DNA from 3 places in the Enterobacter sp. 6722112 genome. Region 1 is predicted to be linked to each of the others. Evidence: predicted binding sites of a transcription regulator. Region 1 holds the regulator's gene; each other region holds the start of a gene.
What was found. Region 1 encodes Fur, which represses iron uptake genes when iron is present. Its sites were predicted from a motif close to ATAATAATGAGAACNACTATCAA; they were not measured.

Region 1 (10,360 bases):
TCTATCGTTCGTGACACAATAAAAACATAGTTTATGCGCGAGTCTTAACAAAGGGTCTCGTAGGGGGAATAGGATGAATATTTTAGGTTTTTTCCAGCGCCTCGGTAGGGCTTTGCAGCTCCCTATCGCCGTGCTACCGGTTGCAGCGTTGCTGCTGCGATTCGGGCAACCCGATCTTCTTAACGTGCCGTTTATCGCCCAGGCAGGCGGCGCAATTTTTGACAACCTGGCGCTGATTTTCGCCATCGGTGTGGCGTCAAGCTGGTCAAAAGACAGCGCTGGTGCCGCGGCACTGGCAGGGGCTGTCGGTTACTTCATCCTCACGAAAGCGATGGTAACCATCAACCCTGAAATCAATATGGGTGTGCTGGCAGGTATCATTACCGGCCTGGTGGGTGGCGCCGTGTACAACCGTTGGGCAGGTATCAAACTTCCTGACTTCCTGAGCTTCTTCGGCGGTAAACGTTTTGTGCCGATTGCGACGGGCTTTTTCTGTCTGATCCTCGCCGCCATCTTTGGCTACGTTTGGCCACCGGTGCAGCATGCTATCCATGCGGGTGGCGAGTGGATCGTGTCTGCGGGCGCAATGGGCGCGGGCATCTTCGGTTTCATTAACCGTCTGCTGATCCCAACCGGTCTGCATCAGGTACTGAACACCATCGCCTGGTTCCAGATTGGTGAGTTCACCAACGCGGCCGGCGCGGTATTCCACGGTGATATCAACCGCTTCTACGCAGGCGACGGCACCGCGGGCATGTTCATGTCTGGCTTCTTCCCAATCATGATGTTTGGTCTGCCTGGCGCGGCGCTGGCAATGTACCTGGCTGCGCCGAAAGCGCGTCGCTCAATGGTTGGCGGGATGCTGCTGTCCGTTGCGATCACCGCCTTCCTGACCGGCGTGACCGAGCCACTGGAATTCCTGTTCATGTTCCTGGCACCGCTGCTGTATCTGATGCACGCGATCCTGACCGGTATCAGCCTGTTCGTCGCCACCCTTCTGGGTATCCATGCTGGCTTCTCCTTCTCCGCAGGCGCCATCGACTATGTGTTGATGTACAACCTGCCGGCGGCAAGCAGCAACGTCTGGATCCTGATGGTGATGGGCCTGATCTTCTTCGTTATCTACTTCGTTCTGTTCAGCGCGGTTATTCGTATGTTTAACCTGAAGACGCCGGGCCGCGAAGATACGAAAGATGATGTTGTGACCAGTGAAGCCAACAGCAATACCGAAGAGGGTTTAACCCAGCTGGCAACCAACTACATTGCCGCTGTGGGTGGCACCGACAACCTGAAAGCGATCGATGCCTGTATTACCCGTCTGCGTCTGACCGTAGGTGACTCCGCGCGCGTGAGCGATGCAATGTGCAAACGCCTGGGTGCGTCTGGTGTGGTGAAACTGAACAAACAAACCATCCAGGTTATCGTGGGTGCGAAAGCCGAATCTATCGGCGATGAAATGAAAAAAGTGGTTGCCCGTGGGCCGGTCGCTGCCGCCTCAACGGATAACGCGCCAGTGGCTGACGCGCCGGTTGCAAAACCGCAGGCTGTGCCAAACGCGGTGACCATCGCTGCGCTGGTTTCTCCGGTGACAGGTGACGTTGTTGCGCTTGAGCAGGTGCCTGACGAAGCGTTCGCCAGCAAAGCGGTCGGTGACGGCGTGGCGGTGAAACCAACGGACAAAACCGTGGTCTCTCCGGCTGCCGGTACTATCGTGAAAATCTTCAACACCAACCACGCGTTCTGCCTGGAAACGGAAAAAGGCGCGGAGATCGTTGTCCATATGGGTATCGATACCGTTGCGCTGAACGGTCAGGGCTTTACTCGTCTGGTGGAAGAGGGTGCTGAAGTGGCGGCAGGTCAGCCGATTCTGGAAATGGATCTGGACTTCCTGAACGCCAACGCGCGCTCCATGATAAGCCCGGTCGTGTGCAGCAACATCGACGACTTCAGCGGTCTGGTGATCCAGGCGCAGGGGCAGGTGGTTGCAGGCCAGACGCCACTGTATGAGATTAAAGGCAAGTAATCGCTCCTGAGTAGAGTTATGCCTTTAGCGGCGGGGGATATCCTCCGCCGCTTTTTTTTGCAGCAATTGCCCCCATTATTTTCTTCCGGGACGTTTTAAGGGTTGTCACTACGTCCGGCTTATAAGATCATATGCCGTTATACGTTGTTTACGCTTTGAGGAATCCACGATGAGTGAGGCAGAAGCCCGCCCGAGTAACTTTATTCGTCAGATCATCGATGAAGATCTGGCCAGTGGTAAGCACACCACAGTCCACACGCGTTTCCCGCCGGAGCCAAATGGCTACCTGCACATTGGTCACGCCAAATCGATCTGCCTGAACTTTGGTATTGCGCAAGATTACCAGGGGCAGTGCAACCTGCGTTTCGATGACACCAACCCAGTAAAAGAAGACATCGAATACGTTGAGTCGATTAAAAACGACGTGCAATGGCTGGGCTTCAACTGGTCTGGCGATATCTGCTACTCCTCAGACTATTTCGATCAGCTGTATGCCTATGCGGTTGAACTGATTAACAAAGGTCTGGCATACGTCGACGAATTGTCTGGTGACGAAATCCGTGAATACCGCGGTACGCTGACTCAGCCTGGTAAAAACAGCCCGTTCCGCGATCGTAGCGTGGAAGAGAACCTGGCGCTGTTTGAAAAAATGCGTGCCGGTGGCTTCGAAGAAGGTAAAGCGTGTCTGCGTGCCAAAATCGATATGGCGTCTCCGTTCATCGTGATGCGCGATCCGGTGCTGTACCGCATTAAGTTCGCTGAACACCACCAGACCGGTAACAAGTGGTGCATCTACCCGATGTACGACTTCACCCACTGCATCAGCGATGCGCTGGAAGGCATTACGCACTCTCTGTGCACGCTGGAATTCCAGGACAACCGTCGTCTGTACGACTGGGTGCTGGATAACATCACCATTCCTGTGCATCCGCGTCAGTATGAATTCTCTCGTCTGAACCTGGAATACACCGTGATGTCCAAGCGTAAGCTGAACCTGCTGGTCACCGACAAGCACGTTGAAGGCTGGGACGACCCGCGTATGCCGACCATCTCTGGCCTGCGTCGTCGTGGCTACACCTCGGCGTCCATTCGTGAGTTCTGCAAACGTATTGGCGTTACCAAGCAGGACAACACCATCGAAATGGCGTCTCTGGAATCCTGCATTCGCGAAGACCTGAACGAAAACGCGCCGCGCGCGATGGCAGTGATCGATCCAGTGAAACTGGTCATCGAAAACTATCCGCAGGGTGGAAGCGAACTGGTCTCGATGCCTAACCATCCGAACAAACCGGAAATGGGCACCCGCGACGTGCCGTTCAGCGGTGAAATCTGGATCGATCGCGCCGACTTCCGCGAAGAAGCGAACAAGCAGTACAAGCGTCTGGTGCTGGGCAAAGAAGTGCGTCTGCGTAACGCCTATGTGATCAAAGCCGAGCGCGTAGAGAAAGATGCGGAAGGTAACATCACGACCATCTTCTGTACGTACGACGCAGAGACGCTGAGTAAAGATCCGGCGGATGGCCGTAAAGTGAAAGGTGTGATCCACTGGGTGAGCGCGCAGCATGCGCTGCCGGTTGAGATCCGTCTCTACGATCGTCTGTTCAGCGTACCTAACCCAGGCGCTGCGGAGGACTTCCTGGCGGTTATCAACCCTGAGTCGCTGATTATCAAGCAGGGGTATGCCGAGCCGTCTCTGAAAGCCGCTGAAGCCGGTAAAGCGTTCCAGTTTGAACGTGAGGGTTACTTCTGCCTGGACAGCCGTTACAGCACGGCGGAAAAACCGGTATTTAACCGTACCGTCGGTCTGCGTGATACCTGGACTAAGATCGGCGAATAATCACGCTGGCATGGTCAATGAGAAACAAACGCCGCATAATGCGGCGTTTTTTTATTTAACGATCATGTCGTTAAGCATCGGGATGATGAATTAAAGCCAACATTCCAGGTCAATGTGGTGCTACTTATTTTATTTAAAAAAGTTTGTTGTTTTCCAAAAACAGAAACGCTGAAAAATATATTCACAATATCAATGTTACTTACTGAAAATTAGCGTATTCCCCCGCCAGTACTTGCTTCCCGGTAAATGTTACAAAGCACTACGAAATATGTGCTCTTCGTCATAATCCTGACTTTTGCCTGATTAAAAGCATTGATAATTCGCGTCGCGAAAAATAACCTAAAGACGGTAGTTAATTCGAGGGTATTTCTGACTACCCCTGACCACTTGGTCTTTTCTGTTTTTCGCCGTTTAAGGCGTTTTAATTCGTCAAAGAGGAATAATCTATGCGTACGTTCAGTGGCAAACGTAGTGCGCTGGCGCTGGCTATCGCCGGTGTGACAGCAATGTCGGGCCTGGTGGTTGCGCCAGAGGCAAAAGCAGCAGGTTTCATCGAAGATTCCACCCTCACGGGCGGTATTTATTACTGGCAGCGTGAGCGTGACCGTAAAGACGTCACTGAAGATAAATACAAAACCAACCTTTCTCACTCGACCTGGAACGCTAACCTTGATTTCCAGTCGGGATATGCCGCCGATATGTTCGGGATCGATATTGCAGCGTTCACCGCAATTGAAATGGCCGAAAATGGCGACAGCGGCCATCCGAACGAAATTGCGTTCTCCTCCAGCAATAAAGCCTACGACGAAGACTGGTCCGGCGATAAAAGCGGAATCAGCCTGTATAAAGCGGCTGCAAAATTCAAATATGGTCCGGTCTGGGCGCGTGGAGGTTATATCCAGCCAACCGGCCAGACGCTGTTAGCACCGCACTGGAGCTTTATGCCAGGTACCTATCAGGGTGCGGAAGCCGGTGCTAATTTTGACTACGGCGATGCGGGGGCGTTGAGCTTCTCCTATATGTGGACCAACGAGTACAAAGCGCCGTGGCACATTGAGATGGACAAGTTCTATCAGAATGATAAAAAAACCAAAGTTGATTATCTCCACTCGCTGGGGGCGAAGTACGACTTCAAAAACGATCTGGTGCTGGAAGCTGCTTTTGGTCAGGCTGAAGGCTATATCGATCAGTACTTTGCTAAAGCCAGCTACAAATTTGATATCGCGGGTAGCCCGCTGAGCACCAGCTATCAGTTCTACGGTACGCGCGACAAAGTCAGTGATGGCAGCGTAAATGATATCTATGACGGCACCGCGTGGTTACAGGCGTTGACCTTCGGCTACAAGGTAGGTCAGGTTGATTTACGTCTGGAGGGAACATGGGTCAAGGCAGAAGGGCAGCAGGGCTACTTCCTGCAACGTATGACGCCAACCTACGCCTCTTCCAATGGTCGTCTGGATATCTGGTGGGATAACCGCTCTGACTTCAACGCCGACGGCGAAAAGGCGGTCTTCTTCGGCGCAATGTATGACCTGAAGAACTGGAACCTGCCTGGCTGGGCAGTGGGTGCGTCCTACGCGTACGCCTGGGACGCGAAGCCAGCAGATATGGCTACGCCAGACGCCTACTACGATCCGAATTACCGTCTGAAAGAGTCTTCATACAGTCTGGATGCGATTTACACCCTTCAGGAGGGCCGTGCGAAAGGCACGATGTTCAAACTGCACTTCACCCAGTATGACAACCACTCCGATATCCCGAGCTACGCGGGCGGTTACGGCAACATCTTCCAGGATGAACGTGACGTGAAATTCATGGTCATTGCGCCATTCACAATCTTCTGATGAATACGCAGGCGGGCGAAATCCCGCCTGCATGGAGACTGCATATGATGAAAAAAATGGTAATCGTTGCGCTGCTGGCATCGGGGCTGGTGGCGTGTGCGCAGGATCAGGCGCAGAAAGAAGACTCCCGTCTGAAGGAGGCGTATAGCGCCTGCATCAATACAGCACAAGGATCGCCAGAGAAGATTGAAGCCTGCCAGAGCGTGCTGAATGTGCTGAAAAAAGAGAAAGCGCATGAGCAGTTTGCGACGCAGGAAAATGTTCGCGTGATGGATTACCAGGCCTGTATCCAGGCGCGGAAAAGCGGTAACGATCAGGAAGTGGCGAAGCGTTGCGATAAGATCTGGGACGAGATTCGCAATAACAATAAATAAGTTGCTTTATGCCCGGTGGCGCTGCGCTTACCGGGCCTACAACGGTGTCACAGCCCGTAGGCCCGGTAAGCGCAGCGCCACCGGACTTTTTTCAGGCAAAAAAAAGCCAACCTTACGGCTGGCTCAGAGTATGAACACGATATTATTTCGCGTCGTGCGCGTGGTCGTCTTCGCGGCAATCGCCTTCAGCGCAGTGACCGTACAGGTACAGGCTGTGGTTGGTCAGGCGGATGCCATGACGGGCGGCGATTTCACGCTGGCGTGATTCAATGGAATCATCGCTAAATTCAATGACCTTGCCACAGTCGAGGCAGATCAGGTGATCGTGGTGATGCTGCTGAGTCAGCTCGAACACGGATTTACCGCCTTCGAAATTATGACGAGTAACAATGCCCGCGTCATCAAACTGGTTCAGCACACGATAGACGGTTGCCAGCCCAATCTCTTCACCCATATCGATAAGACGCTTATAAAGGTCTTCCGCACTGACATGGTGATTGTCTGGCCCCTGAAGCACTTCAAGGATTTTTAACCGAGGAAGCGTTACTTTCAGGCCAGCTTTCTTTAATGCGGTATTGTTGTCAGTCATGCGGAATCTGTCCTGTTGCTAAACGATTCACTTCAAAAGAAGAAGTGACAGAAAATGCACTTGGGATAATGCGTCTCATTATAGAACTGCCATGGCTAAATGAAAACTGCAAGTCTCAAGCAAAGTATGCTTATAAAAACGTGGTATCACCAACAAACTTGTTCGATGGCACCCACTTTTTACCAGGGGGATATTGTACAGGTCTGGGCGAAAAAGTTAAAAGTTTGTAGCAATTAATTTAATCGGTTTTACCTGGAAAACGGGCGCAACCGGAGTTGCGCCGCAGGGATATCAGGCGTTAAGGATATCGTCCAGGTTCAGCTCTTCACGAACCTGCTTAACCCATTTTTCTACACGCTCAGCGGTCAGCTCTGGCTGACGGTCTTCATCAATGGCCAGGCCAACGAAGTGATCGTCATCTGCCAGACCTTTGGACGCTTCGAAATGGTAACCCGCCGTTGGCCAGTGACCGACGATCGCCGCACCGCGTGGCTCAATGATGTCGCGAATAGTGCCCAGCGCATCACAGAAATACTCAGCATAGTCTTCCTGATCGCCACAGCCAAACAGGGCAACCAGCTTGCCGTTGAAGTCTACTTCTTCCAGCGTCGGGAAGAAATCGTCCCAGTCACACTGTGCTTCACCGTAGTACCAGGTCGGGATGCCCAGCAGCAGGATGTCATAGCCCTCGAGATCTTCTTTGCTGCTCTTGGCGATGTCATGCACATCAGCAACGTCTTTACCGAGCTGTTTTTGAATGTTTTTTGCGATATTTTCAGTATTGCCGGTATCACTGCCAAAGAAAATGCCGATGATTGCCATGAGTAAAATAACCTCTTGAAACTTAATGGTATGGTGGCGCAAATTGTCCACGGATAAGGGCAATAATAGCAGAACAGGCAACCCTGCGGAAACAGCTATCACGCAGGACTGCACTCTGTGCTACATGAAAAAGGTAATATTGGGGATTTTCTGACTCACGCCTTGCCGCGTAACGTCTCAAGCTGGGCGATCAGCATCTCTTCGATCAGTTCGCTGCGGCTGATGTTGCGCGCGTCAGCTAACTCGTTAAGCGCATCGACGGCATCGGCATTCAGCTTCAGTTCGACACGCTTAAGCCCACGATTTTTATCGCGTTTAAGCTGGTTGCGTTTATTGATACGCAGCTGTTCATCGCGCGAAAGCGGATTCGTTTTCGGTCGTCCCGGTCGACGCTCATTCGCGAACAGATCTAGTGTCGTACGGTCCGTTTGTTCTTTGGCCATGATTCTGAGACTTCGGGGGAAACACGCCGCCCTGCTAATGCCCGGGCGATAAGCGCGCCATCATACATCACCCAAATCCACACGCCAACGACTGGAAGCCCGTCGTCTTCCGGTCGCTGGCTTTTTAATCAATTCGCTGTATCAGTAAGATAGCGGCGAATGGCGCGCAGGACGGCATCCGGTTTTTCCGCGTGTACCCAGTGCCCGGCACCCGCAATAACGTGAGCGCGAGCCTGCGGGAATTGCGCCAGCAGCGTGTCACGGTATGCATCAGTGACGTAAGGGGAGTTGCCGCCGCGAATAAAAAGGGTAGGGTGCGGCCAGGCGGGGACGGTTTCCCAGCCCACAATATGCGAATACTGATCCCACAATACCGGGACGTTAAAGCGCCATTGTCCGTCAACAAACGATTTCAGCAGGAACTGGACCACGCCTTCCTCATCAAGATGCTCACGCATAACGGCAGCCGCCTGCTGGCGGGTTGCGACACCCGCTTCGGTGACCGCATTGATGGCGGCAAAAATCTCATCGTGACGGCGAACGTCGTAATTGACGGGCGCAACGTCGATGACCACCAGCCCGGAAATTCGCTCAGGGGCCAGCGCAGTGAGCGCCATCACCGCTTTGCCGCCCATTGAATGCCCGATAAGCGTCGCTTTCTGGATATTATTCGCATCGAGGGTGTCCCGCAGATCCTGCGCCATGGCTGCGTAGGTCATCTCCTCCGAGCGCCCAGAAAGACCGTGATTGCGCATATCAACCTGGAGGATCGCGTGATCGGCCACTAAATCGCGCGCAAGCACACCCAGATTATCCAGGCTACCAAACAGGCCGTGAACCAGTACGATGGGAGAATTATTGTTCGGCGATTGTGCAGTTTGCGCTCGGGTATTCAATTTCATGGCAAAGTTCTTTTTTTAGGTTTGTCAGGTTAGGGTATCATGTTGACCATTCTGCCGCCCGGGGGCAAGGATCCAGTTTAATCTGACTTTTGCCGCCAACCTGGTTTGACGCTATCCGCTGTTGGGATTTGACCTTATAATCTCAACGACTTGTATTCAGATAAGATATCGCACTGGATTAAGATGAAAACAATCGAAGTTGATGACGAACTCTATCAGTATATTGCCAGCCAGACGCGGCATATTGGGGAGAGCGCGTCCGACATTTTACGGCGCATGCTCAAAATTTCCGCCGCCTCACAGCCCACTCCTGTCACTAAAGATGTCGTGTCTCAGCCGAGCGTTGTTGCACAAGTAAAACCTGCCGTCATGCCGGCAAAAGACAAAGTGCGAGCGATGCGCGAGCTGCTGCTGTCCGATGAATATGCCGAGCAGAAAAAGGCGGTTAACCGCTTTATGCTGGTGCTGTCTACACTTTACTCACTGGATAACAACGCATTTGCAGAAGCGACAGAGTCGCTGCACGGTCGCACGCGCGTTTACTTCGCAGGCGACGAGCAGACCCTGCTGCAAAATGGCAACCAAACCAAACCCAAACACGTTCCCGGTACACCATACTGGGTGATCACCAACACCAATACGGGCCGTAAGTGCAGCATGATCGAACATATCATGCAGTCCATGCAGTTCCCGGCGGAATTGATCGAAAAGGTTTGCGGTACAATTTAACCCTTGCATCAGAAGGACCAGGCAATGGCAAATCACAGCCGTGCAGGACAACCTGCACAACAACGCGATTTGATTAACGTCGCTCAACTGACCGCGCAGTACTACGTGCTGAAGCCGGTGGTGGGCAACGCAGAACACGCAGTGAAGTTTGGTACATCTGGCCACCGCGGTAGTGCGGCGCGCCACAGCTTTAACGAACCGCACATTCTGGCCATTGCTCAGGCCATCGCGGAAGAGCGCGCCAAAAATGGCGTCACCGGTCCGTGCTATGTAGGGAAAGATACCCACGCCCTGTCTGAACCTGCTTTTATCTCCGTGCTGGAAGTGCTGGCGGCGAACGGCGTAGACGTGATTGTTCAGGAGAACAACGGTTTTACGCCAACGCCAGCGGTTTCTAACGCTATTCTGGTACACAACAAAAAAGGTGGCGCGCAGGCTGACGGCATTGTGATCACCCCGTCCCACAACCCACCGGAAGATGGCGGCATCAAGTACAACCCACCTAACGGTGGCCCGGCGGATACCAACGTCACGAAAGTGGTGGAAGATCGTGCCAACGCGTTACTGGCTAACGGTCTGAACGGTGTGAAACGCATCTCGCTGGATGAAGCCATGGCCTCCGGCCACGTGAAAGAGCAGGATCTGGTGCAGCCGTTCGTGGAAGGGCTGGCGGATATCGTCGATATGGCCGCTATCCAGAAAGCCGGTCTGAAGCTGGGCGTGGATCCACTGGGCGGCTCCGGTATTGAATACTGGAAACGCATTGCCGAGCACTACAAGCTGGATCTGACCATCGT
Region 2 (10,360 bases), 1.4 Mb from region 1:
ATCCCCATATCATGCTCGATCAGCAAAACCGTGATGTCATGGTGGTCGCGCAGGAACCGGATGATCTCACTCAGCTTGTGCGTTTCCACCGGGTTCAGGCCGGCAGCAGGTTCATCGAGACAAATCATCTCCGGGCCGGTACACATGGCGCGGGCGATTTCGAGGCGTCGTTGCTGGCCATAGGACATTTCCCCGGCCAGACGGTTCGCGCAATCCACCAGATCCACCACCTCCAGCCAGTAAAACGCCCGGTCCAGCGCATCGTTCTCTGAGCGACGATACGCAGGGGTGTTCAGCACCCCCGCCAGCAGATTGCGGTTGACGCGCATGTGCTGTGCCACCAGCAGGTTTTCCACAACGGACATCTCGCGGAACAGGCGGATGTTCTGAAACGTGCGCGCAAGACCCGCGCGGTTCACCAGATGCGTGCCGCCAAACATCTTATAGAACAGGCGTTGACCAAGCTGCGCCGGGTTGAGCCAGTCGCCCGGCTGGAATTTCTGGCCGAGCACCTGAATGACATTGGTGGTTTTATTTCGTGCATTGAACAGAATGTTGCCGCCGGAGGCCCGGTAGAAACCGGTCAGGCAGTTAAAGACGGTCGTTTTTCCCGCGCCGTTAGGCCCAATGAGTGCGGTAATGGAGCCGCGCTGCACCTCAAGATTGACGTCGTTTAAGGCCTTGATCCCGCCGAAGTGCATCATCAGATGTTCTACACGTAAAATCGTTGCGTTCATGGCGCCACTCCTTTACGCACGGCAAATCCGCTGCGGTTGATGCGGATCAGACCGCGAGGACGCCAGATCATCATCACCACCATCAGCATGCCAAACAGCAGCACGCGATATTCCGCAAAGCTGCGCAGCAGTTCCGGCGTGACGGTCAGCACAAAGGCGGCCAGTACGACGCCGACGGTGGAGCCCATCCCGCCCAGGACCACAATGGCGAGGATCAGGGCCGATTCAAAAAAGGTGAAAGAGGTCGGGTTAACAAACCCCTGGTAGGTGGCAAAAAACACCCCGGCGATACCTGCCGTCGATGCGCCCAGGGTGAAGGCCGAGAGTTTGACCAGAACGTGATTCAGCCCCATTGAACGGCAGGCAATCTCATCCTCACGGAGCGCTTCCCACGCCCGTCCAATGGGCATTCGGGTCAGCCGGTGTTTAATGTACAGCACCAGCATGACTACCAGGAACAGCACCGCATAGATGAAGATAAACTTCAAGTTGGGGTTATAGGTCAGGCCGAAGAACTCGTGGAAGGGGACGCCGCCTTCTTTGGCGCGTCGGCCAAACTCCAGACCAAAAAAGGTCGGGGCAGGGGCTGAAACGCCGTTAGGCCCGCCGGTGAAGGTGAGCCAGTTGTTCAGCACCAGGCGGATGATCTCGCCAAACCCGAGCGTGACGATGGCGAGATAATCCCCGTGCATGCGCAGCACCGGAAAGCCGAGCAGGGCGCCCGCGCCCGCGGCCATTAGCGCCGCCAGCGGCAGCATGCTCCAGAACCCAAGCCCCAGATACTGATACCCGAGCGCCAGCCCGTAAGCGCCGATGGCATAGAAGGCGACATAACCCAGATCCAGCAGCCCTGCCAGGCCAACAACAATGTTCAGCCCAAGACCGAGCAGGACGTAGATCAGTCCGAGAATGGCAACCGTCAGAACGTATTTAGTGGCCACAAACGGGAAGCAGATCGCCAGCGTGACAATCAGCGGAATGATCCAGCGCATGGGACTTTTATACGCCGGCGGCCGGACATACACCCCCGCATTGTCGGATTCAAACTGTGCCTGTAAACGTCTTCCGGCCGCCGTAGCTGAAAACGCGCTCAGCAAAAAGCGTCCCACCATCACCGTGCCTACAATCCACGCCAGCCGCTGGCCGTCAAAGGTAAAGCTGTAACCATCCAGTATCACGCCCGCAATCGGGCCGAAAATAATCAGAGCGATCATTCCGGAAAAAATCGAGTCCAGAATGCAGCGCTTCAGGGAAAAACCGTCAGAGGTCATCGCGTTGTTCCTTACACTTTAGCCACGACGGGGCGGCCCAGCAGCCCCTGAGGACGAAAGATCAGAATTAAGACCAGCAATCCAAACGAGAACACGTCTTTATAATCCGAGTTCACCATCCCGGAGAATTGCGCTTCTGCGACGCCCAGAATCAGCCCGCCAAGCATCGCACCGGGCAGAGAGCCGATGCCGCCCAGCACCGCCGCCGTAAAGGCCTTGATGCCGATAACAAACCCGACGTAAAAATCAAAGGTGCCGTAATTCATGGTGATTAGCACGCCCGCCAGCCCGGCCATGGCTGCGCCGATAATAAACACCAGCGAAATAATTCTGTCGGTGTTGATACCCAGGATGGAGGCCATCTTACGATCCTGCTGTACCGCACGGCACATGCGTCCTAAGCGGGTACGGTTGATAATCCAGGTCAGCACCAGCATGCCCGCGAACGAGGCGATGAGAATAAAGACTTTGGTATAGGTTATCTGGACAAACCCTTCGCCGAGGTGAAAACGCAGCACGCCATCAAGCATGGTGGGCACGCCCTGCTGGCGCGGGCCCTGGCTGAGCTGGACGTAGTTTTGCAGTATCAACGACATCCCGATGGCCGAAATCAGCGGTGCCAGACGCGTCGAGTTGCGTAGCGGCTTATAGGCGATGCGCTCAATCGTCCAGCCATAAACGCCGGTGACCACGATGGTGAAAACCAGCGTCCCCAGGATCAGCAGCGGAAAGGAGTGGAGTCCAAAAAACGCCAGCAGGGCCAGGCCAATGGCCGAGAGATAGGCGGAGATCATATACACTTCGCCGTGGGCGAAATTGATCATACCCATGATGCCGTACACCATGGTGTAGCCGATGGCGATAAGGCCGTAGACCGAACCCAGCGTTAAGCCATTAATTAATTGTTGCAGGAAGAATGTACTCATGGTCGCGCACCTGAATAAAGGGTTACGCCGACAGTCAGACCTGCCGGCGCTGAGCAGATTCCGTCCCGTTAAGGCACTTCTTTATATTTGCCTTTGTCATCCCACTGATAGACCACGTAGTCAGAGACTTTGAGGTCACCTTTGCTGTCCCAGGCTTTTTTACCCATTACCGTGTCGACAGGGTTGGCCTTCAGCCACTCGCTGGCTTTTGCGGAATCCGTCCCTTTCGTGGCCTTGAATGCCGCCGCGATAGCCTGCACAGACGCGTAGGCGTAGAGGGTGTATCCTTCAGGTTCAAATTTACCGGTGCGGAATTTCTCGATGACGGCTTTTCCGTCCGGGATCAGGCGCGGATCTTTACCGAAGGTCATGTAAATACCGTTGGTGTATTGCGCCCCACCGGCGGCGGTGACCATCTCTTCATTGACGATACAGTCTCCCGAGAAGAACTTCGCCTGCACGCCCTGTTCACGCATCTGGCGAACCAGCGGGCCCGCTTCCGGGTGACAGCCTCCGAAGAACACCACGTCCGGTTTTTGTGCGCCAATTTTGGTCACCAGCGCGTTAAAGTCTTTCTCCCCGCGGGATAACCCTTCGTACATCACCTCCTTCACGCCGCGTTTCGCCAGCGCCGCCTTAGTGGCGTCCGCCAGCCCCTGGCCGTAGGTGTCTTTATCGTGGATGATGACCACCCGTTTGGCTTTCAGCTTATCAAGAATGAAATCGCTGGCGACCTGGCCCTGCTGGTCGTCACGTCCGCACATGCGAAATATATCGCTCATGCCACGTTCGGTAATAAGCGGGTTCGTTGAGCCGGGGGTGATGGAGAGGATCCCTGCATCGCTGTAGACCTCGGAGGCGGGCATGGTCGACGAGGAGCAGAAGTGGCCGACGACCGCTTTCACCTTATCCTGATCGACTAAGCGGTTGGCAACGGCGACGGCCTGTTTGGGCTCGCAGGCGTCGTCGCCCTGAACCAGTTTGATTTTCTCACCGTTGATCCCGCCGGCGGCGTTAATGTCTTCCGCCGCCTGCGTAGCGCCATGCCAGTATTGATCGCCGTAGGTTGCGTTCGGGCCTGTGAACGGCCCGGCCACGCCGATGACGATATCGGCCTGCGCGGAAAAGGCCGTCACCAGACAACCGGCGAGCACCAGGGAGAGGGGAGTTTTGATAAATTTCAGCGACATTATTATGTTCCTTAGCAAAGAGGTTTTTGCACCAGGTATAAACCCGAACGCCTGATGGCATCGTAAATCCAAAAACAAGAGCGAGAACAAAATGCACTTTAGAAGCAATCTCATGCTTAATACGGCGAGGATCCCACGCACCGCGAAGCGCGCAGAACATTAAGCAAAAAGGTTGCCAGAATGGTTAATCCCTTGACCGGGTCACAACACGTTGAGTATAGAGCGCCGTTTTATGCGCCTTTGCGGGATGAGATGAATTTACAGCGGAGATCACATCTCCTTAACAACAAAGCCCATAAGTTGTGCAACGGTCACGATTTGCACGTTTTTGCAGCAATAAAGACCTAAACTTCAGATAGGCACACGCGGCGATCTATGTCAGGATCGTTTTTTTTATCAGGAGTATCAGCAATGGCTGAAGGCCCATTAAATGAAAGCGAGATGGCGTGGCTGGAAGAGACATTAATCTCTTACGGTCACGACGATGCATCCGTGATTGACGTGTCCGAACTGGACGGCATGCTTACCGCAGTACTTTCCGGTCCCGTTGTGGTGGAGCCCGACACCTGGCTGGTGGCGGTCTGGGGTGGTGAGAAATATATTCCGCGCTGGAAAAACGATCGTGAGATGAACCGTTTTATCGATCTCTGCTTTAAGCACATGAACGATATTGCCGAGCGTTTGAGCGAATACCCGGATCAGTTTGAACCGCTGTTTGGCTATAACGACGTTGACGGTCAGAGCTATACCGTGGTGGAAGAGTGGTGCTATGGTTACATGCGCGGCGTGGCGCTGACGGACTGGTCATCCCTGCCGGAAGCGCTGGAAGCGGACCTGGCGGTGATTGCCCTGCACGGGACGGAAGAGAACAGCGAGAAGCTGGATGCGCTGACCGAAGAGGAGTACATGGCCAGCATCGAAAGCATTCAGCCTGCGGCGCTGCGTTTGTATAACTACTGGGTGGCTAACCCGCAGCAGCCGGAAGCGAAAAAGCCGATCGTGAACGGGTCGAAGGTGGGGCGTAACGATCCGTGCCCGTGCGGGAGTGGGAAGAAGTTTAAAAGCTGCTGCCTGCATTAAATCATTAATTACTGTGGCCTGAATGGGGCACGGGTGTTGAGTCCCCGCTAAAATCGGCGAACCGGAGACCAGATGACAAAGGCTGGACGCCATGGATGGCGGCCAGAGGCGAATCGAGACAGGATGTCGAGTTGAGCCGACCGCAGGCAGATGGTCGGGAGGTGAGCGCAGTGCGAAGCACCGATTTTCCGCGGGGCCGCGGGGATTGATAAGGGGGCCGCGGCGGCCCCCTTATCCCGTTCACATGCTGTGAAAAAATTATATTCTGTTGATCTTAATGTGAACGGAACAGTACCTCAGGACCTGTATAAATAAGTTATCCCACTTCCGGCAGCATCCCCGCTGCAATCAGCACCTGCACCAGAATAATCACCACCCCACAACCAAACACCACGCACAGCATTGGCGTACCGCCCGCTACGCGATACCCCTGCTGCGGATGTTGCTGGCGGCTCTTCCACGCCAGCAGGGAAGGCAGCAGCAGGGCCAGTACCGATAACGCCACGCCAGCATACCCCAGCGCCATCACAAACCCGCGCGGGTAAAAGAGCGCGAAGGCCAGCGGCGGCAGGAAGGTCATCGCCCCCGTCTGTAAGCGTCCGGCAACGGTATTGCGACGCTGGAACAGATCCGCCATATAGTCAAACAGGCCAAGCGCCACGCCGAGGAAGGAGGTTGCCAGCGCCAGGTCTGCAAACAGATGTACCGCCAGCTCCACGTGTGAAGAGGCCACCACGTTACGCAGGGCAACCAGGAATCCATTCAGACCAGAATGCTCTGCCATCAGGCCGATAAAGGTATTGGAATCAATACTGCCCAGCGTCACCAGCTGCCAGAACAGGTAAGCAATCAACGGAATGGCGCTGCCGATAACAAAGACGCGGCGCAGCTTGCGAATATCACCGTTCATATAGCTCACGATGCTCGGCACGCTGCCGTGAAAACCGAAGGAGGTGAAAATAACCGGGATGGCCGAAAGCGCCAGACCTTTCTCCAGCGGGAGGGAGAGCAGGTTAATCTTGTGAACATGCGGTGCCAGCAGCACCAGCATCACAATCAGGAAGAGAATTTTGGCGCTGAACAAAAAACGGTTAAACAGATCGACCAGCGATGTGCCCGCGCAAACCACGCCGCCACCGATCAGCGTAAAGACAATGGCGCCTGTTTCCGGTGAAAGTGACGCGCCGAAGCCGTCATTGATACTTGACGCAATCAACTCCCCGGCGCCGCTGATGTAAGCGGCAGTCAGGGCGTACATCAGGAACATCATGCTGAAACCGGTGATCCACTGCCCGTAGCGTCCAAGATAGCGTGCAGCCAGGGAGCCTAAGCCAGTATCGGCAGGGACATGCTGATAAACCTCCAGCAATAATAGCGCGGTGTAACACATCAGGGCCCACAGACCGCCCAGCAGCACTACGGTAACCCCAAACCCGACGCCGGCGGCAGCCAACGGCATGGCCAACATTCCTGCGCCAATTGTCGTTCCGGCGACGATAAAAATACTTCCCAGAGTTCTGTTCTTCACGCTTTCCTCTACAACGCTTCCATACCGCGACTCATTCTGCGGCGCAGAGTAAGGGAAAAGCACCATCTCGTCAAATCACCGTTACATAGGGTGTAATAATTAATTTACAAAAAGAAAAGGGTAACCTGAGCCAGCGCAAAGCGTGCCGTGGAGGGAACGTTTAGTCTGCTTTTTATTTGCGAGAGGTAACCATGTCAATTCACGGACACGACGTGCTGAATATGATGATTGAGTCAGGTGAGCGCTATACGGAGGAGAGTCTGGTTGAGGCGATACATGCCCGCTTTGGCGAAGCGGCGCGTTTCCATACCTGTTCAGCTTCGGAGATGACGGCCGCGGAGCTGGTGGCGTTTCTGGCGGCGCGCGGAAAATTCATTCCGGCAGCAGACGGATTTTCCACTCACGAAAGTAAAATTTGCCGCCATTAAATAATGCGGTGCTGAAAACTCAGCACCGCTTTTCTGTTAATTCTGGGTATCGAGCGTCGACAGCTCTTTATCAATGAAGTACAGACCTTCCCCGGATTTACCTGCCAGAGATAATTTATCCAGCACGGATTTAAACAGCTTCTCTTCTTCGTGCTGTTCAGCCACATACCACTGAAGGAAATTAAAGGTTGGATAATCCTGGCTGGTCATGGCGGCATGAGCCAGTTCATTAATTTTCTGGGTGATCAGCTGTTCATGCTCATAGGTGGCGCGGAACAGTTCATCAAGAGAGCCGTATTCGGCAAAAGGCGATGCCACGTTATCAATGCGCGGCAGGCTGCCGGTGTCCGTCAGGTAATCAAACAGACGCTGCATGTGCGTCATCTCTTCCTGGGCATGACGACGCAGGAAGGCGGCCGCCCCTTCAAAGCTGTGATAGCTGCACCAGGCGCTCATCTGCTGATAAAGCAGGGAAGAAAAAAGCTCAAGATTCATTTGCGCATTGAGCTTGTCGATCATTTCAGTTTTTAACATGGTGCAGCTCCGGTTTATTAATTCTGGTTCACGATGAGCGACACTATAATTTGTTATTTAATTATTTGCAAAAAGTAAAATAAATATTTCTTTATTAAAAATACGAATGGGAATAAAACGCATTGCCGCCATTTATATTTATTAATGAGAATTGTTTTAGTTCTTATTAAATAAACTGCCAGCGTGACTGGCAGTAGCGGTTAATACCACGGATTCTGGCTGGAAGAGGTAACAGCATATCCCTGACATTTATACTGAATGGTCACACTTTCGTTCAGACAGAGTGAACCGCTGATCAGGGTGCAGGTTTTAATTGGCTGCCCGTAGGCTGACGCAGTGGCGTAGCCCATATGTTGACAGGCTTTGGTTGCCGTACCGTTATTAACATACTCATCAGACCAGGCGTTTTGCAGCATGGCCTGGCCATAGTCGAGGCGCACAATTCCGTTTGGGGCATCCGTACTGCTGACTTCTGCCTGACGGTTGATACTGCACCCGGCGAGCAACAGGATCGTTCCGGCTATGATTACACGTTTCATGGTTCACTCTGCGTGACGGGAAATACGCCATTGTAACCAACGCGATGGTACGCAATGGCTGGAATAGCCGGAGGATCTGCCCTCTCACTGTGCAACGAGCCGGGCCACCGCGCGAAATTGTGAGCGCATCTTTGTTTTTTAAAACAAGTTTTCACTTAATTTGAAAGTGCGTTTGTTTGATAGTAAGGTTAAGTTGAAAAGGTATCCACAGCGGGATCGCCCGCCATGCATTCAGGAGAGACAAGATGAAAATTGCACTGATGATGGAAAACAGCCAGGCCGCTAAGAATCCCATCATCCTTAATGAGCTGAAAGCCGTTGCTGATGAGAAAGGTTTTCCGGTCTATAACGTCGGTATGAGTGATGAGAACGATCATCATCTCACCTATATTCACCTGGGCATCATGGCGAGCATTCTGCTTAACGCTAAAGCCGTTGATTTTGTTGTTACCGGCTGCGGTACCGGGCAGGGCGCGCTGATGTCCCTGAACATCCATCCGGGTGTGATTTGCGGTTACTGCATCGATCCTGCGGATGCTTTCCTGTTTGCGCAAATCAACAACGGTAACGCGCTTTCTCTGCCGTTTGCGAAGGGCTTCGGCTGGGGGGCAGAACTGAACGTACGCTTTATCTTTGAGAAAGCCTTTACCGGACGCAATGGCGAAGGCTATCCACCAGAGCGTAAAGAGCCGCAGGTGCGTAACGCCGGGATCCTGAACCAGGTGAAAGCGGCGGTGGTGAAAGAAAACTATCTGGATACCCTGCGAGCAATCGATCCTGAGCTGGTTAAAACCGCCGTATCAGGCCAGCGCTTCCAGCAGTGCTTCTTCGAGAACTGCCAGGACAAAGAGATTGAAGCCTTCGTGCGCGGTATTGTTGGCTGATTTACTTTGCCGGGCGGTGCGTTGCCTGCCCGGCAGATAGCGTTACTTTTTCGATGAGACCGCGCTGCCCGCATCTTTAGTCAGCCGCAGCGTGTCAACCATTCCCACCAGGCAGATCAGCGCGATTGCCACAAATGCCAGCCGGAAGCTCATTCCCGGCATACCGGCAATCCCCATCGCCTCACTGACTTTTTCCCCGATACGAATACCAATCGCCCCGAGCGTGATCCCAAGCCCCACGGCAAGCTGCGTTGCGGTTGAAAACAGAGTATTGGCATAGCTCATCTGCGCCGATGGCACATCCGCAAAAGCCAACGTACTGATGGCTGTAAACTGAATCGAACGGAAAACGCCGCCCAGATAAAGGATCAGCATGATGAGCCACGCGGGCGTCTGCGGCGTAAGAAACGCGCAGGCCAGCAACGCCAGGACATTCAACGCACCGTTAATCAGCAACAGCCGCTTAAACCCCAGGCTGCGGATCAGCGGCGTCGTCGCCGGTTTAATGGTGAGATTGCCAACGAAAACCGCCAGCACCAGCAGGCCAGAATGGAACGCGTCCATGCCAAAGCCGACCTGGAACATCAGCGGTAACAGGAACGGAACCGCGCTGATGGAGGCGCGAAACAGCGATCCGCCGTACAGGGTGACGCGAAACGTCGGCACCTGCATCGCATCGAGCCTGATCATCGGCCAGGTTGCCCGCTTAAAGTGACGCAGCGCCAGGCTTAAGGCGACGACACCGACGATAAACAGCGTGGCGGTTAATCCTGTTCGCAGAGGCTCTGCGCCCATCAACTCCATCGCATAAACCAGGCTCACCATGGCAAGGGTGGTGACAACAAAACCCGGTAAATCAAACGGTCGGCGCGTATCTTCATGCAGGTCTGGAATGATGCGCAGTGCCAGCAAAATGGCGATTATCCCCAGCGGCACGTTAATAAAGAAGATCCAGCGCCAGTCGGCATAGCTGGTAATGAACCCACCCAGCGGCGGGCCGATGATCGGCGCGACCAGCGCAGGCCACGTCAGGGTGGCGATTGCCGTGATGAGCTGATGTTTTGGCGTGGTGCGTAGCACGGCCAGGCGACCTACGGGCACCATCAGCGCGCCACCCATGCCCTGGAGGACGCGCATCGCAACGAACTGATCGAGCGTGGTGGACAGGCCGCAAAATACCGAGGCCAGCGTGAAGATCGCCAGCGCGAGGGCAAACACTTTTCGCGCGCCGAAGCGGTCGGCG
Region 3 (10,360 bases), 2.8 Mb from region 1:
AATGGAGCTGATAACTTTAACCAGCGGCATTCCCTGCATCAGACCGACTGCAAGTGCCACCAGAACCAGAGCGATAAATCCGTTCATTTTGAAGCGGATCATCAAGAGCAGTAATAACACAACACCGATAGCGACGATGACTAATGGCATGATTGACCTGGCCTTTGAATTGTTATGGGTAACGTCATTGTTTCAACGACAAATTCCGGTTGTCCCAACTGGGAACAGAGTGTTAACGGCACTCATACTGATGCCTGCGAAAACGTTAAGTTTAGTCGGCTGTTATAAGGGTGTTGAGTGCCCACGAGAATGATACGGGTAACATGCGGTGATTGAGAATCACCCAGGGAGGCAAAATTTGAATTATGAGACGCAGGTCAACATACAGAGGGGGAGGCAAGAAAAAGTAGGCCCGGTAAGCGCAGCGCCACCGGGCAATACAGACGGGTACTGAATCAGTAGTAAGAGTGCTCGCCGCGCTGGTGCTCGGTCAGATCGCGCACGCCTTTCAGTTCCGGGAATTCGTTCAGCAGCTGCTTCTCGATCCCTTCTTTCAGGGTTACATCAACCATGGAGCAGCCGTTACAGCCGCCGCCGAATTGCAGAATCGCCAGACCATCTTCGGTGATTTCCATCAGGGAAACACGTCCCCCGTGGCCGGCCAGCTGCGGGTTGATCTGCGATTGCAGCAGATATTCCACACGCTCCATCAGCGGGGCATCGTCAGAGACTTTACGCATCTTCGCGTTTGGCGCCTTCAGCGTCAGCTGAGAACCCAGCTGGTCAGTGACGAAATCAATCTCCGCATCTTCAAGATACGGCGCGCTCAGCTCATCAACGTACGCGGTGAGCTGTTCAAATTTAAGGGCAGTGTCAGTTGCTTCCACAGCATCCGGAGGACAATAAGAGACACCACATTCTGCATTCGGAGTGCCTGGATTGATCACAAACACGCGGATCTGCGTCCCTTCTTCCTGATTTGCCAGCAGTTTGGCAAAGTGCGCTTGTGCAGAATCGGAAATACGGATCATAGCTTTGGCCTAATAGTTGACTAAATTACCTGGGTATAATCATACGCCCATTGAAGAAGGGCTACAAGGTACGGCACAGACACCATACCTGAACTGACGCGGCGCCGCTTTGCAAAAGCAGTCGGGAAAGTTCAGCCACGGTACTGCCCGTGGTGACGACATCATCCACAATCGCGATATGGAGGCCGTTGACCGGCAATTCAAGGCGAAAGGCGTTTTTCAGGTTCCTTTTGCGCGACCGGGCGTTGAGCCGGTGCTGAACGGCAGTGGCATGAGTACGTTTCAGCGCAGAGGCTGGGTACCGGCAACCCAGCCAGTGGGCGAGCGGACGGCACAGCAGGTCGCTCTGATTGTATCCCCGCCGCCAGTGCCGACGCTGAAACAGTGGCACGTTCACAAGCGTGTCGACCGGCGGCAGCCCGCGCGTTCTTCGCGCCTGTAATACCGCCAGTAACAACAGGCGTGCCAGGGGCTGCGCCAGTGCAGTCTGGCTGGAAAACTTAAACTGATGAACCAGACGACTCAGCGGCAAAACGTAATCATCTACCGCCACCAGCGCGCTCCACGGCGGCGCTTTTTTCAGGCAACGGCCGCAGGGGAGCGTCTGGCTTACGGCAGGCAAGCCGCATTGCGGACAGCCCTTCAGGTAACCCAGTGCTCGCGTGCAAACGGAACAGACGCCCCACGCGCGCATCGCAAGTGGCATTCGGCATAGCCAGCACAAGCCGGGCACTGTTAGCATACGCAACCTCCATGTGAAAAAAGAGAACGTTAACTGATGAAGACGCTGTGGTGGCAGACCGTTGGGACGGGAAATTGTCATCTTGTGCTGCTGCACGGATGGGGACTGAACGCCGAAGTGTGGCGTTGCATAAGTGAGGAACTGGCCTCGCAATTCACGGTACACCTGGTGGATCTACCGGGCTATGGCCGCAGCCACGGCTACGGCGCGATGACGCTCGACGACATGGCGGAGCAGGTTCTGGAAGCGGCGCCGCAAAAAGCCGTCTGGCTCGGCTGGAGCCTGGGCGGGCTGGTGGCAAGCCAGATTGCGCTGCACCATCCTGCACGGGTCCAGGCGCTGATCACCGTTGCCTCATCACCCTGTTTCAGCGCCCGCGAGGCGTGGCCGGGCATCAAACCTGAGGTGCTGGCCGGGTTCCAGCATCAGCTGAGCGAAGACTTCCAGCGGACGGTGGAGCGTTTCCTGGCATTACAGACGATGGGAACAGAAACCGCCCGTCAGGATGCGCGGACGCTGAAGCAGACGGTGCTTTCTCTGCCGATGCCGGAGGTTGAGGTGCTGAACGGAGGGCTGGAGATCCTGAAAACGGCCGATCTGCGCGAGCCGCTGGCGTCGTTAACGGTGCCACATCTGCGTATTTATGGCTATCTGGATGGACTGGTTCCGCGCAAGGTGGTTCCGCTGCTGGATGCGCTGTGGCCGGAGAGTAAATCAATGGTGGTTGCCAAAGCGGCACATGCGCCGTTCATCTCTCATCCTGCTGAGTTTTGTTCGGCGCTGTCCGGTTTTATCAGCGAAGCGTCCACCACTCCCTGAGACAGGCTTTACCTTCAGGACAACTCTTACAACTGCCGGACAGACAACCGTCCGGCTCTTCCTGAATGCGCACGGCTTTCCCCATGGCCTCCAGCCTTTCCAGCATGGCATCGATCATCGGCTGCGGCGTATGCAGGCTGAGGCTGAGCTGCTTCGCCTCCATTCGCCCCTGTAACGCCAGTAAGTCACGAACCTGAATCAACGATGCCATCTTTCTTCCCCTTAGTGACAGTCGCCCGCAGGGCTGCTACAGCAGGTCGTCGGGGTTTTGCGCGTTGCCAGCAGGTTAACGTCAACGCGGCTACGCGCCCGGCGCAGCAGGCCAATCACCATCACGTTAAACAGGATCACCGCGAGGATACAGACCAGGCTGTAGCGCGGATGCTGGCTGTAATTGACGGCCTGATAAAACACGGTCGCCAGCGAGTAGGCAATGTTCAGCCCCCACAGAATGGAGAAGCCCATCCAGCCGCGGCTGGACTCACGGGCAATGGCGCCCATGACCGAGATGCACGGAATATAGAGCAGGACGAAGATCAGGTAGCTGTAGGCCGCCGACGCGCTGCCAAATTTCTGGCCCATCACGCCCATTGCTCCGGTCGCCATTTCGCCGTCGCCTTTGCTGGCTTCAATCGGGTTCGCCAGTACGCTCAGGCTGAAGGTGTCTTTCAGGCTCTGCCAGGTTTCTTCCACCGCGCCAAGCAGTTCATCGCCGAGGTTGAACGCTGTCGGATTAAACTCCTCTTCCTGGATGTTTTCCGCGGTGTAAAGCGTGTTCAGGGTGCCGACAACCACCTCTTTTGCCATCGCGCCGGTGAACAGGCCCACGGTTGCCTGCCAGTTGTCTTCCTGAACGCCAATCGGTTTGAAGACCGGCGTAATGATCCGGCTGACGGAGGCCAGGGCAGAGTCATTAATGTTGTCCGCGGCCTGGCCGCTCAGAGTGAAGCTGTTCAGGGCGCTCAGGAAAATGCTGACCACCACAATCACCTTACCGGCGCGCAGAACGAAGCCCTTCAGGCGCTGCCATGTCTGAATAATCAGGCTTTTCAGATGCGGAACGTGATAAACCGGCAGTTCCATCACGAACGGCGACGCTTCGCCACGCATGATGGTGTGCTTCAGCATCAGGCCGGTGAGAATAGCCATCACGATACCCAGCACATACAGGGAGAAGACGGCCAGCGCTCCTTCCTGACCAAAGAACGCCGCGGCAAAGACCGCGAAGATCGCCAGCCGCGCGCCGCAGGACATGAACGGCGCCATCATGATGGTCATCAGGCGTTCGCGCGGGGCATCCAGCGTACGCGCGCCCATGACTGACGGCACGTTACAGCCAAAGCCGACAATCAGCGGCACGAAGGATTTGCCCGGCAGCCCCAGCGCCTGCATCAGGCGGTCCATCACGAAGGCGGCGCGCGCCATGTAACCGGAATCCTCAAGGAAGGAGAGGAACAGGTACATCATGCCGATCTGCGGCACCAGCGGCAGGACGGTATTGATCCCGCCGCCGATCCCCTGCGCAAGGAAGATGGTCAACCATTCCGGGAAGTGGAGGGTGTAGCCCAGCCACTGAATACCGTGCACGAAGATAGCGACAGAGCCGCCATCAAAGATAGGTTGTAATGCACCGCCGATGTTAATGGCGAGCAGGAACATCACATACATCACCAGTAAAAAGATCGGTAAACCGAGGAAGCGGTTGAGCACAATTTTATCCACGGCGGCGGTGAAGCGGCTGGGTTCAGCGGTTAATGCATTGCTGACCACGTCACAGATAGCGGCGATGGCCTGATAGCGCGCATCCGCAATGTGCAGGGCCGGGTCATCCAGCTCGTCGCTAAGGCGAGCCTGTGCGACATCCAGCTTATCCGCCGCATCGCCTGCGTAGGCGCGGCTGTAGATATCGCCTTCCAGCATTTGCAGGCCAAGCCACAGACGTTGTCTGGCGGGCATGCTGTTATCCATCTCCTGCGCCAGCTGCCCGGCTTCGCGCAGCAGCGGCTGGGCGTAGTGCACCAGTTCGACGTCGGCATTGCCCGTGTGGCGGTCAATCGCCAGCTTCAGGGCGTCAATGCCGCGAGCGCGGGTGGAAACCAGCGGAACCACCGGGCAGCCCAGACGGGCGGAGAGGGCATCGACGTCGATGCGCAGCTTTTGCTTCTCCGCGATGTCGAGCATGTTAAGCGCCACGATGCAGGGAATACCCAGCTCCAGCAGCTGTAACGTGAGATACAGATTTCGTTCGAGGTTAGAGGCATCCACCACGTTGATAAGCAGATCCGCGTCGCCGCTCAGAATATAGTGGCAGGCAATTTGCTCATCGAGAGAGGTCTGGGATGAAATCGTGGTGAGGGAATAGGTCCCCGGTAAATCAACCAGCGTGACCTGATTATCTGTCGTGGTGAACTGGCCTTCTTTGCGTTCAACCGTCACGCCTGCCCAATTTCCCACACGCTGGCGTGCGCCAGTTAACTGATTAAATAAGGTTGTCTTGCCGGAATTAGGATTGCCAATTAAGCCAATAGTTAATTTTTTCATTGTAGTAGACTCACTGAAACCGCTGGCTTGTTAACGGGATAAAGATTCAATTTCAATTAATGCGAGATCTTTTTTACGCAGAACCAGATTAACGCGTCGGGTTTCGATATGAACTGGATCGCCCAACGGCGCAACGCGCACAACCTGGAATGATGAGCCGGGTAGCATGCCCAGTGACAGGAGCTTCTGCCGATAGGCCGGGCTTATCTCACGGGTAAAACCGATAATTTTCCACGCACTGTCTGGAGTGAATTGCATAGCGCCTGATTCCACGATAGGTTAAATAATCTACACTGCGATGATAATGAGAATAGTTTTTATCAGCAATAATAAAAATGTGACGGGATGTTGTTAATCGTATTAATTTGCGGTCTGCTTGACCTTGCTCAATATTTTCGAAATTGAGGTGAAAATAAAAAGAGGGCTATTTGTTAATGAGGTGATAATTCGTGGTTTAAATATGGATACAACATATTTATTTTAATTCCCTGCGGCCTGCTTGCCGGGCGGCACTGCGTTTGCCCGGCCTACAAAACCGTAGGCCCGGTAAGCGTCGCGCCACCGGGCATTTACAGCATTAGCGTTTCTTACCCATCGCCGCTGCCAGCGCATCCATCATCGCGCTGTTGCCCGCCGGCTGTGCGTCACGTCCGCGTGGCTTCGCGGCTTTCGCTGCCGGACGCTGCTGTTCACGGCCACCGCCATTACCGCCACGGCGCGCGTTAGTGTCGCCCGGCTGCTCGTCCAAACGCATGGTCAGGGCAATACGCTTGCGCTGGAGATCCACTTCCAGCACTTTCACCTTCACGATGTCGCCCGCTTTGACCACGGTGTGCGGATCTTCAACGAACTTGTCGGCGAGGGAAGAGATATGCACCAGACCATCCTGATGCACGCCGATATCCACAAATGCGCCAAAGTTGGTGACGTTGGTTACCGCCCCCTCCAGCACCATGCCCGGCAGCAGGTCGTTCATGGTTTCTACGCCCTCAGCAAAGGTCGCGGTTTTAAACTCAGGGCGTGGATCGCGGCCCGGTTTTTCCAGCTCTTTGATGATGTCGGTGACCGTCGGCACGCCGAACTGTTCGTCGGTGAAATCCACCGCTTTCAGGTTACGCAGCGCGCTGCTGTCGCCCATCAGGTCTTTCAGCGCCTGCCGGGTGGCGGCCAGGATACGCTCGACAACCGGATAGGCTTCCGGGTGAACGGTAGAGGCATCCAGCGGGTTATCGCCGTGGTTGATGCGCAGGAAGCCCGCGCACTGCTCAAATGCTTTTGGCCCCAGACGGCTCACCTTCAGCAGCTGCTGGCGGTTCTGGAACTGACCGTTTTCATCACGCCAGGCGACGATATTCTGCGCCATCATACGGGTCAGGCCCGCCACGCGGGTCAGCAGGGGCACGGAAGCGGTGTTCAGATCCACGCCAACGGCGTTAACACAGTCTTCCACTACCGCATCCAGCTTACGCGCCAGCTGCGTCTGGCTCACGTCGTGCTGATACTGGCCCACGCCGATGGATTTCGGGTCAATCTTCACCAGCTCCGCCAGCGGATCCTGCAAACGACGGGCGATAGAGACCGCGCCGCGCAGGGAAACGTCCAGATCCGGGAACTCCTGCGCTGCCAGTTCCGAGGCGGAATAGACAGATGCCCCCGCTTCACTGACGATCACTTTCTGCGCCGTCACTTTCGGGAACTGCTTCTGCACGTCGAGATAGAAACGTTCAGTTTCTCGGGACGCCGTACCGTTACCGATGGCAACCAGCTCAACGTTGTACTTCTCGCACAGCGCGGCGACGACGACAGCCGCTTTCGCTGCCTGACCGGTGTGCGGGTAAATGGTGTCGGTGGCAACCAGCTTGCCGGTGCCGTCAACCACGGCCACCTTCACGCCGGTACGCAGACCCGGATCGAGACCCATGGTGGCGCGCAGGCCAGCTGGCGCCGCCATCAGCAGGTCGTGCAGGTTACGGGCGAAGACGTTGATCGCTTCGTCTTCGGCGCGCTCGCGCACGGTGCCCATCAGCTCGGTTTCGAGGTGCATCAGCACCTTGATGCGCCAGGTCCAGCTCACCACGCCTTTGCGCCAGCTGTCCGCCGGGGCGTTGTTCAGGCGCAGGCCCAGATGGTCGATAATGATCTGCTCGCAGTGGCTCTCTTTTGGCGGCTCGTCAAACTGTGGATCGGCATTCAGGGAGAGTTGCAGCACGCCTTCGTTACGGCCGCGGAACATCGCCAGCGCGCGGTGAGACGGCGCGGTAGAAATGGGTTCGTGGTGATCGAAGTAGTCGCGGAATTTCGCGCCTTCTTCCTCTTTGCCGGACACCACGGTGGAGACGATATGCGCGTTCTTCCACAGGTAATCACGCACTTTGGCCAGCAGCGCCGCGTCTTCGGCGAAGCGCTCCATCAGAATATAGCGCGCGCCGTCCAGCGCGGCTTTGGTGTCCGCTACGCCTTTATCGGCGTCGATAAATTTGGCGGCTTCGGTTTCCGGATCGTGAGACGGCTCGTTCCACAGCAGATCGGCCAGTGGCTCAAGGCCGGCTTCGATCGCAATCTGCCCGCGCGTGCGGCGCTTCGGTTTGTACGGCAGATAGAGGTCTTCGAGCTCGGTTTTACTCAGGGTACCGTTAATGGCTTTTTCCAGGTCACTGGTCAGCTTGCCCTGCTCGCCGATAGATTTGAGGATCGCCTGACGTCGGTCTTCCAGCTCGCGAAGATAGCCCAGACGGGTCTCCAGGTTTCGCAGCTGCGTGTCATCCAGACCGCCGGTGACTTCCTTACGATAACGTGCAATAAACGGCACGGTGTTCCCTTCATCAAGCAGGCGAACGGCAGCTTCTACCTGTTCGGCTCTGGCCTGAAGTTCACCCGCAATAATGCGGCAGAGCGACTCTTTCATCATGGTCAGTTCATCTTGTGGATCGAAAATCAGGGGGATAGTTATACGGGCTGACACCAAAAAATGCCAGCCGGGGAGGGCGCTCTCGGACTATTTAACATACTCGATTTCGTTGACGTACCAGCTTGCTTCACCCGCAGGCGTCTGGACAACGGCTAAATCGCCTACCTCTTTTTTCAGCAGGGCGCGGGCCATGGGTGAGTCGATAGAAATGTAATCCTTACGACCGAAAATTTCATCGTAGCCGACGATACGAAAACGCAGGGTGTCGCCGCTGTCGTTTTCAATTTCGACCCACGCGCCGAAGAAGACTTTACCTTCCTGCTGCGGGGAGTAATCGACAATTTTGAGATTCTCGAGGCACTTCGTCAGGTAGCGTACCCGGCGATCGATTTCGCGCAGCCGCTTTTTATTGTACTGGTAGTCCGCATTCTCGCTGCGGTCGCCCAGGCTTGCTGCCCAGGTGACTTTTTTGGTCACTTCCGGACGCTCTTCGCGCCACAGGTAATCCATCTCTTTTTTGAGTTTCTCGTACCCTTCACGGGTGATCAGAGGCGTTTTCATGGTGCAGTCTTTAATGCCGGTTAACTGTCTTTGCGCACAATACGTAGCGCACAGTGTAACAGACAAGATTAATAATGATTTATGTGATGAAATGAACAGATAAGCTGCTGTTAAATATGCTTTGTAACAATTTCGTCTAGAATTTATACCAGAATTTGCTGGTCGAACCCGTGCACTTTTTTAGAATACGCTGTTCCAGGCTTATCCGAACCTTTGGGAGTACACACAATGCAAGAGAACTACAAAATTCTGGTCGTAGATGACGACATGCGCCTGCGTGCGCTGCTGGAACGTTATCTGACCGAGCAGGGCTTCCAGGTTCGTAGCGTCGCGAACGCGGAACAGATGGATCGTCTGCTGACGCGTGAATCTTTCCACCTGATGGTGTTGGACCTGATGCTGCCTGGCGAAGACGGGCTCTCTATTTGCCGCCGTCTGCGCAGCCAGAGCAACCCGATGCCGATCATCATGGTGACGGCGAAGGGTGAAGAAGTTGACCGCATTGTCGGCCTTGAGATCGGCGCTGATGACTACATTCCAAAGCCGTTCAACCCGCGTGAACTGCTGGCGCGTATTCGCGCCGTGCTGCGTCGTCAGGCGAACGAGCTGCCGGGCGCGCCATCTCAGGAAGAGGCCGTCATTGCATTCGGTAAGTTCAAGCTGAACCTCGGCACCCGTGAAATGTTCCGTGAAGATGAGCCAATGCCGCTCACCAGCGGTGAGTTCGCGGTGCTGAAAGCGCTGGTCAGCCACCCACGTGAGCCGCTCTCCCGTGACAAGCTGATGAACCTGGCGCGTGGTCGTGAATACTCCGCGATGGAGCGTTCTATCGACGTGCAGATCTCTCGTCTGCGCCGCATGGTGGAAGAAGATCCGGCGCATCCTCGTTATATTCAGACCGTGTGGGGTCTAGGCTACGTGTTTGTTCCGGACGGCTCTAAAGCATGAGGCGAATGCGCTTCTCGCCGCGAAGTTCGTTTGCCCGCACGCTGTTATTGATCGTCACCCTGCTGTTTGTCAGTCTGGTGACGACCTACCTGGTGGTGCTGAACTTTGCAATCCTGCCGAGCCTTCAGCAGTTTAATAAGGTGCTGGCATACGAAGTGCGTATGCTGATGACCGACAAACTGCAACTGGAGGACGGCACGCAGTTGGTTGTTCCCCCGGCGTTCCGTCGGGAAATCTACCGTGAGCTGGGCATTTCTCTCTACTCGAACGAAGCGGCGGAAGATGCCGGCCTGCGCTGGGCGCAGCACTATGAATTCCTTAGCCAGCAGATGGCGCAGCAGCTTGGCGGCCCGACGGAAGTGCGCGTTGAGGTCAATAAAAGCTCGCCGGTTGTCTGGCTGAAAACCTGGCTGTCACCCAACATCTGGGTGCGCGTTCCGCTCACCGAGATTCATCAGGGCGACTTCTCGCCGCTGTTCCGATACACCCTGGCGATCATGCTGCTGGCCATCGGTGGCGCATGGCTGTTTATTCGTATCCAGAACCGACCGCTGGTCGACCTGGAGCATGCGGCATTGCAGGTCGGTAAAGGTATTATCCCACCGCCGCTGCGTGAGTATGGCGCATCGGAAGTGCGCTCGGTAACGCGTGCGTTTAACCACATGGCGGCAGGCGTTAAACAGCTGGCGGACGACCGTACGCTGCTGATGGCGGGGGTCAGCCATGACCTTCGCACCCCGCTGACGCGTATCCGGCTGGCAACAGAGATGATGGGCGAGCAGGATGGTTATCTTGCAGAGTCCATCAACA

Region 2: the regulator Fur is predicted to act here: its motif matches at 7,839-7,861, upstream of ftnA (non-heme ferritin).
Region 3: the regulator Fur is predicted to act here: its motif matches at 5,432-5,454, upstream of feoA (ferrous iron transporter A).

The regions. Positions count from the first base shown of each region.
Region 1 covers NZ_JBZWGR010000007.1:1,100,462-1,110,821, forward strand. Annotated here, with positions in the region: gene nagE (PTS N-acetyl glucosamine transporter subunit IIABC) at 74-2,023, shown strand; gene glnS (glutamine--tRNA ligase) at 2,193-3,860, shown strand; gene chiP (chitoporin ChiP) at 4,307-5,704, shown strand; gene chiQ (ChiQ/YbfN family lipoprotein) at 5,752-6,078, shown strand; gene fur (ferric iron uptake transcriptional regulator) at 6,221-6,667, opposite strand; gene fldA (flavodoxin FldA) at 6,959-7,489, opposite strand; gene ybfE (LexA regulated protein) at 7,645-7,932, opposite strand; gene ybfF (esterase) at 8,061-8,834, opposite strand; gene seqA (replication initiation negative regulator SeqA) at 9,018-9,563, shown strand; gene pgm (phosphoglucomutase (alpha-D-glucose-1,6-bisphosphate-dependent)) at 9,588-10,360, shown strand, end outside.
Region 2 covers NZ_JBZWGR010000007.1:2,471,596-2,481,955, reverse strand. Annotated here, with positions in the region: gene AC4OVU_RS13360 (ATP-binding cassette domain-containing protein) at 1-737, opposite strand, end outside; gene livM (high-affinity branched-chain amino acid ABC transporter permease LivM) at 734-2,008, opposite strand; gene AC4OVU_RS13350 (ABC transporter permease subunit) at 2,020-2,934, opposite strand; gene AC4OVU_RS13345 (branched-chain amino acid ABC transporter substrate-binding protein) at 3,003-4,124, opposite strand; gene AC4OVU_RS13340 (YecA/YgfB family protein) at 4,536-5,204, shown strand; gene tyrP (tyrosine transporter TyrP) at 5,521-6,732, opposite strand; gene AC4OVU_RS13330 (YecH family metal-binding protein) at 6,924-7,160, shown strand; gene ftnA (non-heme ferritin) at 7,197-7,694, opposite strand; gene yecR (YecR family lipoprotein) at 7,895-8,233, opposite strand; gene AC4OVU_RS13315 (RpiB/LacA/LacB family sugar-phosphate isomerase) at 8,479-9,117, shown strand; gene AC4OVU_RS13310 (MFS transporter) at 9,160-10,360, opposite strand, start outside.
Region 3 covers NZ_JBZWGR010000007.1:3,938,889-3,949,248, reverse strand. Annotated here, with positions in the region: gene gntT (gluconate transporter) at 1-150, opposite strand, end outside; gene nfuA (Fe-S biogenesis protein NfuA) at 456-1,031, opposite strand; gene gntX (DNA utilization protein GntX) at 1,093-1,773, opposite strand; gene bioH (pimeloyl-ACP methyl ester esterase BioH) at 1,810-2,592, shown strand; gene feoC ([Fe-S]-dependent transcriptional repressor FeoC) at 2,567-2,803, opposite strand; gene feoB (Fe(2+) transporter permease subunit FeoB) at 2,815-5,133, opposite strand; gene feoA (ferrous iron transporter A) at 5,164-5,391, opposite strand; gene AC4OVU_RS20435 (Tex family protein) at 5,711-8,041, opposite strand; gene greB (transcription elongation factor GreB) at 8,129-8,602, opposite strand; gene ompR (osmolarity response regulator transcription factor OmpR) at 8,831-9,550, shown strand; gene envZ (two-component system sensor histidine kinase EnvZ) at 9,547-10,360, shown strand, end outside.